DNA from 2 places in the Bacillus sp. LR_5 genome. Region 1 is predicted to be linked to the other one. Evidence: a T-box and tRNA genes for the amino acid it is inferred to sense, from the RefSeq annotation. Region 1 holds a T-box; the other holds one or more tRNA genes.
What was found. The T-box of region 1 lies ahead of serS (serine--tRNA ligase). A T-box ahead of a tRNA ligase gene usually reads a tRNA of that ligase, here a tRNA-Ser.

Region 1 (4,320 bases):
GACACGGTATGGAAGCTCAAGCAGCTGAAGAACCCGTTCTGCTTGGTTTGTAAGCTTCTCTAATTCTTCATAAGAATCTTCAGGCTTCACAAACTTTACAAGCTCAACTTTATTAAATTGGTGCTGACGAATTAATCCGCGTGTGTCACGTCCTGCTGAACCAGCTTCAGAACGGAAGCAAGCACTGAATGCCGCATAGTTGATCGGCAGGCTGTCACCTGAAAGGATTTCATCGCGATGCATGTTTGTAATCGGCACTTCCGCCGTTGGAATTAAGAAATAATCTTCTTCTCTGATTTTAAATGCATCCTCTTCAAATTTAGGAAGCTGCCCCGTTCCCGTCATACTTGCGCGGTTTACCATATATGGCGGGATCACTTCAGTGTAGTTATACTCATCCACATGCAGATCAAGCATAAAGTTATAAAGCGCACGCTCCAAACGAGCACCTAAGCCTTTATAGAACACGAAACGGCTTCCTGTTACTTTGGCAGCACGTTCAAAATCCAGAATACCCAGCTCATCCGCAATATCCCAGTGCGGCTTCGGCTCATAAGCAAATGAAGGCTTTTCACCCCATTTACGCACTTCTACGTTGTCGTCTTCTGTTTCACCGACAGGTACAGACTCATGCGGAATATTCGGGATTGAGAGAAGGATTGTATCAAGCTCAGCTTCCACTGTTCGCAATTCTTCATCAAGCTTTTTAATTTCCTCGCCGACTTCACGCATTTCTTTAATAATGTGATCCGCGTCTTTTTTCTCACGCTTCAGCACAGCAACCTGCTGAGAAACTTCATTTCGTTTTCCTTTTAACTCTTCAACCTTGCCGATAAGCTCTCTTCGTCTATCATCCAGCGCCTCAAACTTATCAAAATCAGTTAAGTCTTCGCCTTTGTGTACAAGCTTTGCTTTAATTTCTTGAAAATTTGCTCTCAGCATTTTCGTATCAAGCATGCGAAACACTCCTTTTTTTATTGATTTGTCGAAAATAAAAAGAGCCCTCATCCCCATAAAGGGACGAGAGCTCTCGCGTTGCCACCCTGATTGAAAACAAATCAAAGACTCGTTTTCCACTTTCAAACATAACGGTTATCCCGTAAATGCCTACTTGTTTCAGCATTTCGCTCAAGGATGGATTCAGACAGCATCTTTCACCGATTCGCACCAACCATCGGCTCTCTTAGAAAGAGAGGCTCCCTACTAGTTCCTATCAACGCTTTTCGATCTTTATTTGTGCTTATAATGTACTATAAGTTTCCACAGCTTTCAACTGTTTTATACAAGTGCCTTTTGCTTGTATTCCTCAACCATTTCAACAAACAGCTTTGTCACTCGGTGATCTTCTGTCAGCTCCGGATGGAATGAGCAGCCAAGGAATTGCCCCTGTTTCGCGGCTACAATACGACCATTATGCTCCGATAAAACTTCAACATTTTCACCAGCTTCTAAAATATGCGGAGCACGGATGAATACCCCTGTAAAAGGCTCGTCCAATCCTTTAATTGTTAAATCAGCTTCAAAGCTGTCAACCTGCCGGCCAAATGAATTACGTTCCACAACCACATTCAGAAGACCTAAATGAGGATTATCTGAACCGGCAATTTCTTTTGCTAATATAATTAATCCGGCACATGTTCCAAACATCGGTTTGCCCTGAGCAGCGAATTCACGAAGCGGCTCCATGAATTGATACGTATCGATCAAACGGCGCATCGTCGTGCTCTCACCGCCCGGCAAAATCAACCCGTCAACTTCGTTCAGCTGCTCCGGACGTTTTACGACAAGACCAGCCGCGCCGCATGCTTCAATCGCATGGATGTGCTCTCTAACTGCTCCTTGAAGTCCTAGTACACCTATTGTTAACATGTCAGCAGCGCTCCTATGTTCTTACCAGCCGCGTTCTTGCATACGCTGTTCTGGAAGTAAGTTTGAGATTTCAATCCCTTTCATTGCAGTACCAAGCTCTTTTGACAACTCAGCGATCAATTTGTAATCAGTAAAGTGAGTTGTTGCTTCCACAATTGCTTTCGCAAATTTAGCAGGGTTGTCTGATTTGAAAATACCAGAACCAACAAATACTCCGTCAGCACCGAGCTGCATCATGAGAGCAGCATCAGCTGGAGTTGCTACGCCGCCAGCGGCAAAGTTAACGACAGGAAGCTTGCCGTCTTTTTTAATTTGAAGAAGAAGCTCGTAAGGAGCACCTAGGTTTTTCGCTTCTGTCATTAGTTCATCCTCACTCATCGCAACTACTTTGCGCACTTGAGCGTTAACTTTGCGCATATGGCGAACAGCCTCAACAATATTACCTGTTCCAGGCTCACCTTTTGTGCGAAGCATAGAAGCACCTTCCGCAATACGGCGTGTTGCTTCACCAAGATCACGGCAGCCACAGACAAAAGGAACTGTGTATTCATTTTTATTTAAATGAAATTCTTCGTCAGCCGGCGTCAGAACTTCACTTTCATCAATATAGTCAACACCCATAGCTTCAAGCACACGCGCTTCAACAATATGTCCGATACGCGCTTTTGCCATTACCGGGATAGATACTGCATTCATTACTTCTTCCACGATTGTAGGGTCAGCCATACGGGCAACTCCTCCAGCCGCGCGAATATCTGCTGGCACACGTTCTAGCGCCATTACAGCGACAGCTCCAGCTTCTTCAGCGATTTTCGCTTGTTCCGCATTGATGACGTCCATGATGACGCCGCCTTTTTGCATTTCTGCCATTCCGCGTTTTACACGTTCAGTACCTGTTTGAGCCATTTCTTGGTCCCCCTAATCAAGGTATAGTTATATGATTTCTAATCCTTATTGTATCCTAGAAATCCAATAATTCATATGGATATATACTATTTTATTCGGTTTTTAGCGCTTTGAAAATCATTTTTTATTAAAAATTGGGTTTTTTCAGTATATTACGCGAAAGAGCCCTAACATCCATCAGAGCTCTTTCAATTGATTAAAACCAGCCGGTTACCGTATCAACAATGCTTCCCCAAATTCCGGCAAAAAATCCGCCGATACTGCGCATTGTCAAAACAAACCAGTTTGCTTTTTCTACATTTTCTTTTGTAACAAGGTCTACGCCAGCCAGATCGCTGTTAAGGAATCCGTAATCCTTTTCATCACCTGTGTATTCCGCAGTCAGCTTCCCAACCTTGGTTCCTTTTTTCACAGGAGCAGTTAAGTTGTCTTTATTCAGTGTGACCTTCGCTTTGTAATTCTTTTCTTCACCATTTTTGACAGGAAGAGAGAACGCCTTGTTTGTCACAATGCCTACTTCTTTCTCTTTACCCTTATCAACTGAAATTGTTTTATGGCCTTTTACTTGATCGCCTTCAGCATAAATTTCTTTCATGGAGAAATTGTCGAAAGCATAATCAAACATTTTTTTCGTTTCATCGAAACGGCCTGTATGAAGGTTGCCCTTCGCGTTTAAAACAACAGTGATGACACGCATACCGTTGCGTTCAGCTGTTCCTGTAAAGCATGAACCCGCAGAGTCAGTAGAACCTGTTTTCAGTCCGTCTACAGTCGCTTTTTTATACTCGCTGACAAGCCCCTTCAGCATAAAATTCCAGTTCGGCATGTCCATTTCATCATCGGTGCCTTCTCTGAATTTCGTTTTGGCGATACTGGAAGTCTCCAGTATCTCAGGGTAGTCAGTAATCAAGTGATCCGCAAGAATTGCCATATCCTTTGCAGAAACTTCACTTTCTTCATTTACGCTTGTCCCCTCAGGCTGATGCCCGTGAAGATCTTTGTTTTCAAGACCTGTTGCGTTAACAAATTTGTAATCTGTTAAGCCTAGTTCTTTTGCTTTTGCATTCATTTTTTCAACAAACTTAGTTTCAGAACCGGCAACGATTTCTGCAATCGCAATAGCAGCAGCATTTGCAGAATAAATTGCTGTAGCTTGATATAATTCTTTTACTGTGTATTTCCCGTCTTTCCGAAGAGGAACGTTTGATAAGCTGTTATCTTGGGAAATTTCATACACATAGTCATCAGGCGTATAGGTTTGGTCCCATTTCACTTTACCTTGATCAATTGCTTCCAATAACAGATACTCTGTCATCATTTTTGTCATACTCGCAATTGGCAGTCTCTTATCTGCATTTTTACTGTAAAGAATTTTACCTGAAGAAGCTTCGATCATAATAGCAGCAGATGCATTGATATCAATTGGATCGCTGGCTGCTTTTGCTTTTGACATTGGAGCCAGACACGTGACAGCTAGAGTTAACACAACCAATGACATCAGTAGCTGTTTACATTTCTTGATGTTCAATCGTACGACCTCCGTAT
Region 2 (5,070 bases), on a different contig from region 1:
TGATACAAAAATGCTGAGAGCAAATTTTCAAGAAATTAAAGCAAAGCTTGTACACAAAGGCGAAGACTTAACTGATTTTGATAAGTTTGAGGCGCTGGACGATAGACGAAGAGAGCTTATCGGCAAGGTTGAAGAGTTAAAAGGAAAACGGAATGAAGTATCTCAGCAGGTTGCTGTACTGAAACGTGAGAAAAAAGACGCGGATCACATTATTAAAGAAATGCGTGAAGTCGGCGAGGAAATTAAAACACTTGATGAAGAATTAAGATCAGTGGAATCTGAGCTTGATACCATTCTTCTTTCAATCCCAAACATTCCGCATGAGTCTGTCCCTGTCGGTGAAACAGAAGACGACAACATAGAAGTGCGTAAATGGGGCGAAAAGCCTTCATTTGCTTACGAGCCGAAGCCGCACTGGGATATTGCAGATGAGCTGGGTATTCTAGATTTTGAACGTGCTGCAAAAGTAACAGGAAGCCGTTTCGTGTTCTATAAAGGTTTAGGTGCTCGTCTGGAGCGTGCGCTTTATAACTTTATGCTTGATCTTCATGTAGATGAGTATAACTATACTGAAGTGATTCCGCCTTATATGGTAAACCGCGCAAGCATGACGGGAACGGGTCAGCTTCCTAAATTCGAAGAGGATGCGTTTAAAATCAGAGAAGAAGATTACTTCTTAATTCCGACTGCGGAAGTCCCGATTACAAACATGCATCGCGATGAAATCCTTTCAGGTGACAGTCTGCCGATTAACTATGCGGCATTCAGTGCTTGCTTCCGTTCTGAAGCTGGTTCAGCAGGGCGTGATACACGCGGATTGATCCGTCAGCACCAATTTAATAAAGTTGAGCTTGTGAAGTTTGTGAAGCCTGAAGATTCTTATGAAGAATTAGAGAAGCTTACAAACCAAGCAGAACGAGTTCTCCAGCTGCTTGAGCTCCCATATCGTGTCATGAGCATGTGTACGGGTGATCTAGGCTTTACGGCTGCGAAAAAATACGATATCGAAGTTTGGATTCCAAGCCAAGACACATATCGTGAAATTTCTTCTTGCAGCAACTTCGAAGCGTTCCAAGCAAGACGTGCGAACATTCGTTTTAGACGTGAAGCGAAAGGCAAGCCTGAGCATGTACACACACTGAACGGGTCAGGTCTGGCGGTTGGAAGAACAGTAGCCGCTATCTTAGAAAATTATCAGCAGGAAGACGGAAGCGTTGTAATTCCAAAAGTGCTTCGCCCTTATATGGGGAATAAAGAAGTAATAAAACCATAAAATTGTGAAAAGGTGTACCTGATAAGGTGCGCCTTTTTGCCTGAGTAAACACGATATTTTTATAAAAACAAAAAAGTTTTTAAAAATGCTTGACCATATAAGAACATTCATGATATAGTAAGTCTTGTCGATACGGAGGAATACCCAAGTCCGGCTGAAGGGATCGGTCTTGAAAACCGACAGGGGTGTCAAAGCCCGCGGGGGTTCGAATCCCTCTTCCTCCGCCATATTGATTTTAATTCTAATGAAACACAAGCATATATTGGAGATTGTTTTGTCCGTTGCATTCGATGCAACGGATTTTTTATTATAAAGAAAAAGTGAATCTCAGCTGAGATTCACTTTTTTTGATTTTCATGAATAACTGAAGCGATTTGATCTACAATATTTTCAATCGAGCTTTCGTCATTCAGCAGATCATAATCCTCAATACGGAGTTTTAAAACAGGGCAGGCATTAAAACCGCTTATCCAGTTTTCATAGCGTGTATGCATTTCTTCCCAATAAGACCTGCTTGTCTGAAGCTCCATTTCACGGCCTCGTTCTTCAATCCGGTTTAAAATGTTCTCCAGATCTCCTTCTAAATAGATCAATACATCTGGGTGTGGGAAATACGGTGTCATGACCATTGCTTCGAAAAGGCTTGTGTAAGTTTTATAATCAATCTTTGACATTGTCCCTTTGTCAGCATGCATTTTTGCAAAAATTCCTGTGTCTTCATAAATTGAACGATCCTGTACAAATCCTCCGCCGGCTTCAAAAATCGTTTTCTGTTCTTTGAATCGTTCAGCTAAGAAATAGATTTGCAGGTGAAAGCTCCAACGTTCAAAATCATGATAGAACTTTTCTAAGTATGGATTATGATCGACTTCCTCCAGAGAGGTTTTAAATCCAAGCCTTTTAGCCAAAGCTTTTGTTAAAGTCGATTTTCCGACACCTACTGTTCCTGCTACTGTGATAATTGAATTCTTCGGGATATGATGTTCCTTCATACGATAAGCTCCTTTACATGGGCGGCAATGCGTTCAAAGTCGCTCTTATTCAAAACGAAATCCTTTGAATCACCATCTATAGTTAGCACTGTAAGTTCAGGATCGGCTTCCTGCAACTGTTTGATGGCGACTTCATAATCTGCGATCAGCTGCTCCAAATAGCTTGTTTCAATTTTTTTCTCAAAGGGGCGTCCGCGTTTTTCAATGCGGTGTAACAATGTGGGCAGACTAGCCTTTATGTAAATGATGAAATTTGGTTTTGGCAGATCATCCGTTAGCAGGTGATAAATCTTTTTATATTTTTCCAGCTGACGCTGAGACAGGGTGCGTTCTGCAAAAATCACATTTTTATAAATGTGATAATCAGCTATCACAGGTTGTCCCTTTTTTAAAAAGTGATCGCTGGTGTCTTCAAGCTGTTTGTATCTGTGACAAAGAAAAAACATTTCAAGCTGGAAGCTCCATTCCTCTATATTGTCATAAAACTTATCAAGGTATGGGTTGTCCTCAACAATCTCACTAATCATAGGGAATTCAAACTCTTGTGAGAGCATTGTCGCGAGGGTTGTTTTTCCTGCCCCGATAGGACCTTCTATTGCAATAAAAGGGGCTGTATTCATCGGAATCCTCCTTATTTCTGAAAAACGTTCGTCAGTTACCGACCTTCATATTGTATCACAACCCTTGGGTGCCCCCATGAAAAAAAGACGTTTCCAAATTATCGAAACGTCTTTTTGACAATATTAAATTGATCAGAAAGCAGCAGCCAGTTTTGCGGGAAGGAAAGACCCAGCTTCCAATAGCTGATGCCTCTTAAATTCAGCTCTTTAATCAGATTGAATTTTGCTTGGATCGAGCGGGCATCCTCGAACCATACCTCGTGCCTTCTGTTTTGAGCATCAGTATAGCGGAAGAAAGGCGCTTGAGCTGTTTGGTCATACTGAATGGTTGCATTGTTTTGATCGGCAATGACAAGGGCTTGCTGAGGGCTTATTGCTCTTGCCGGGGTTCCCCCTGCTGTATATGGAAGCGTCCAATCATACCCATATAAATTCTGGCCCATGACAATTTTATTCGCAGGCATTTCAGTCAAAGCATATTCTATGACATCCCGAACAGGCCCAATTGGCGAAACGGCTTGAGCCGGCCCGCCGCTATAGCCCCATTCATATGTCATGAGAACAACAAAGTCGACAATTTGGCCATGGGCTCTGTAATCATGGGCTTCGTACCATCTGCCCTGCTGTGTTGCGCTTGTTTTAGGGGCAAGCGCTGTAGAAATTTCTAGGCCTTCTCGATGGAAAAGATCCCTTGCTTCGCGCAGAAATTGATTATAGGCTTCTCTATCCTGAGGCCGCAAATATTCAAAGTCAAAATGAATATCAAAGAAACCATATCTTCTGGCATTCTCGACTATTTCATTCAAAAGTCTTCTTTTTACAGCATCGTCGTTCAAAAGGATTCGGCCGAGTTCATCGCTGAATGCCTGGTTTTCTAGGTTCGTTATAATCATCATCAATGCCGTGTTTTGATTCTCTGCAATGCTTCTTAAATTCGTTAAAGGCGGTGCGACTAAGGTTCCGTCCCGCTGTGCCTGGAAACTGAATGCGCCAAGGTACGTTAAGTAGGGCGACGCTTCTCTGGCCGCCTGCTGGAGATTTTCGCTGACTTGATTTCCGCGGGGCTCCAAATAAGCATTTGATTCGATGTCTCGTTTAGGAACCGGAGGGATGTATAAGCGGAAACCAATCTGCAGTACGGTATTTAACTGGATTCGGTTAACCCTGGCAAGCTCGGCTGCTGTTGTATTGAACCGCCGTGCGATGGATGTCAGGGTATCACCTTGTTGAACATCATAGAACTGGCCGGCTATTGGAATGACAATGGTTTGTCCGACAACAAGGCTGTCGGGATTCGGTATTTCATTCGTTTCTGTGATTTCATTTACAGTTGTTCTGTATTGTGAAGCGATAGCAGAAAGAGTGTCGCCTTGTTTCACCACATAAATTTGAATGAAAAACGCCTCCTTTCATATCGCTATCAATGTATGAAAGAAAAGCGCTGATCATGTTTATTTTTCTGTAATTTGTTTCTCCGTCGTAATTTCCGCGAGAAGAACATTCTCCATCATGGTTAAGGCAAATTCGTTGTCTGCGTCACGATTTGAGGCAATGCAGTCCTTAGGAATCGTAATGCTGTATTCCCTCATGTAAGCGTCATTAGCGGTAAACAGCACGCATATGTTACCGGCTATACCTGTTAAAATAATATGCTTCACCTGCAATTCGGTAAGGAGAGTGTGAAGGGCAGTTTCGTAAAAGGCGGAATGCTTCGGTTTGATTAAAAAATAGTCAGCATCTTTCGGCGCTATTTGTCTGATGATATTCTTGCTTCTTTCATTCGTGCATTCTTGCTGAATATTTTTAATATCAGCTTGCCAAAGTCCGTAATGATCATTAATGTAAATAATCGGCCAGTCATTTTGTCTCGCATGCTCCTTTAATGATAAAATGTGAGGAACGATTTTTTCTGTTTTTTTAGCGAGGCTTTCTCCCATATCGAATTCAAAATTATTGATCATGTCTACAATGAGAAGAGCTGTGTCTGCTTTGGACAATTAACAGTCTCCTTTCCGTTTCAGTTATAGTTAATATGTAGCCTTTTTAGGCAATGAAAAAACTTTGAAAAGAGAGCTTATTCTTATGACACAAGATGAACTTTATATGAAAGAAGCAATTAAAGAGGCGAAAAAAGCTGAAGAGAAAGGTGAAGTGCCAATCGGCGCCGTGCTTGTCGTTAACGATG

Region 2: it has a tRNA-Ser gene. The T-box ahead of serS (serine--tRNA ligase) is inferred to sense a tRNA for this amino acid. The anticodon was not compared.

The regions. Positions count from the first base shown of each region.
Region 1 is NZ_JAVAXX010000257.1:11-4,330, reverse strand. It holds gene serS (serine--tRNA ligase) at 1-957, opposite strand, end outside; T-box leader at 1,014-1,226, opposite strand; gene pdxT (pyridoxal 5'-phosphate synthase glutaminase subunit PdxT) at 1,279-1,869, opposite strand; gene pdxS (pyridoxal 5'-phosphate synthase lyase subunit PdxS) at 1,891-2,775, opposite strand; gene dacA (D-alanyl-D-alanine carboxypeptidase) at 2,972-4,303, opposite strand.
Region 2 is NZ_JAVAXX010000208.1:6,135-11,204, forward strand. It holds gene serS (serine--tRNA ligase) at 1-1,273, shown strand, start outside; tRNA gene RAC86_RS27855 (tRNA-Ser) at 1,408-1,500, shown strand; gene dck (deoxyadenosine/deoxycytidine kinase) at 1,612-2,265, opposite strand; gene dgk (deoxyguanosine kinase) at 2,262-2,885, opposite strand; gene RAC86_RS27870 (LysM peptidoglycan-binding domain-containing protein) at 2,984-4,267, opposite strand; gene RAC86_RS27875 (cysteine hydrolase family protein) at 4,337-4,882, opposite strand; gene tadA (tRNA adenosine(34) deaminase TadA) at 4,968-5,070, shown strand, end outside.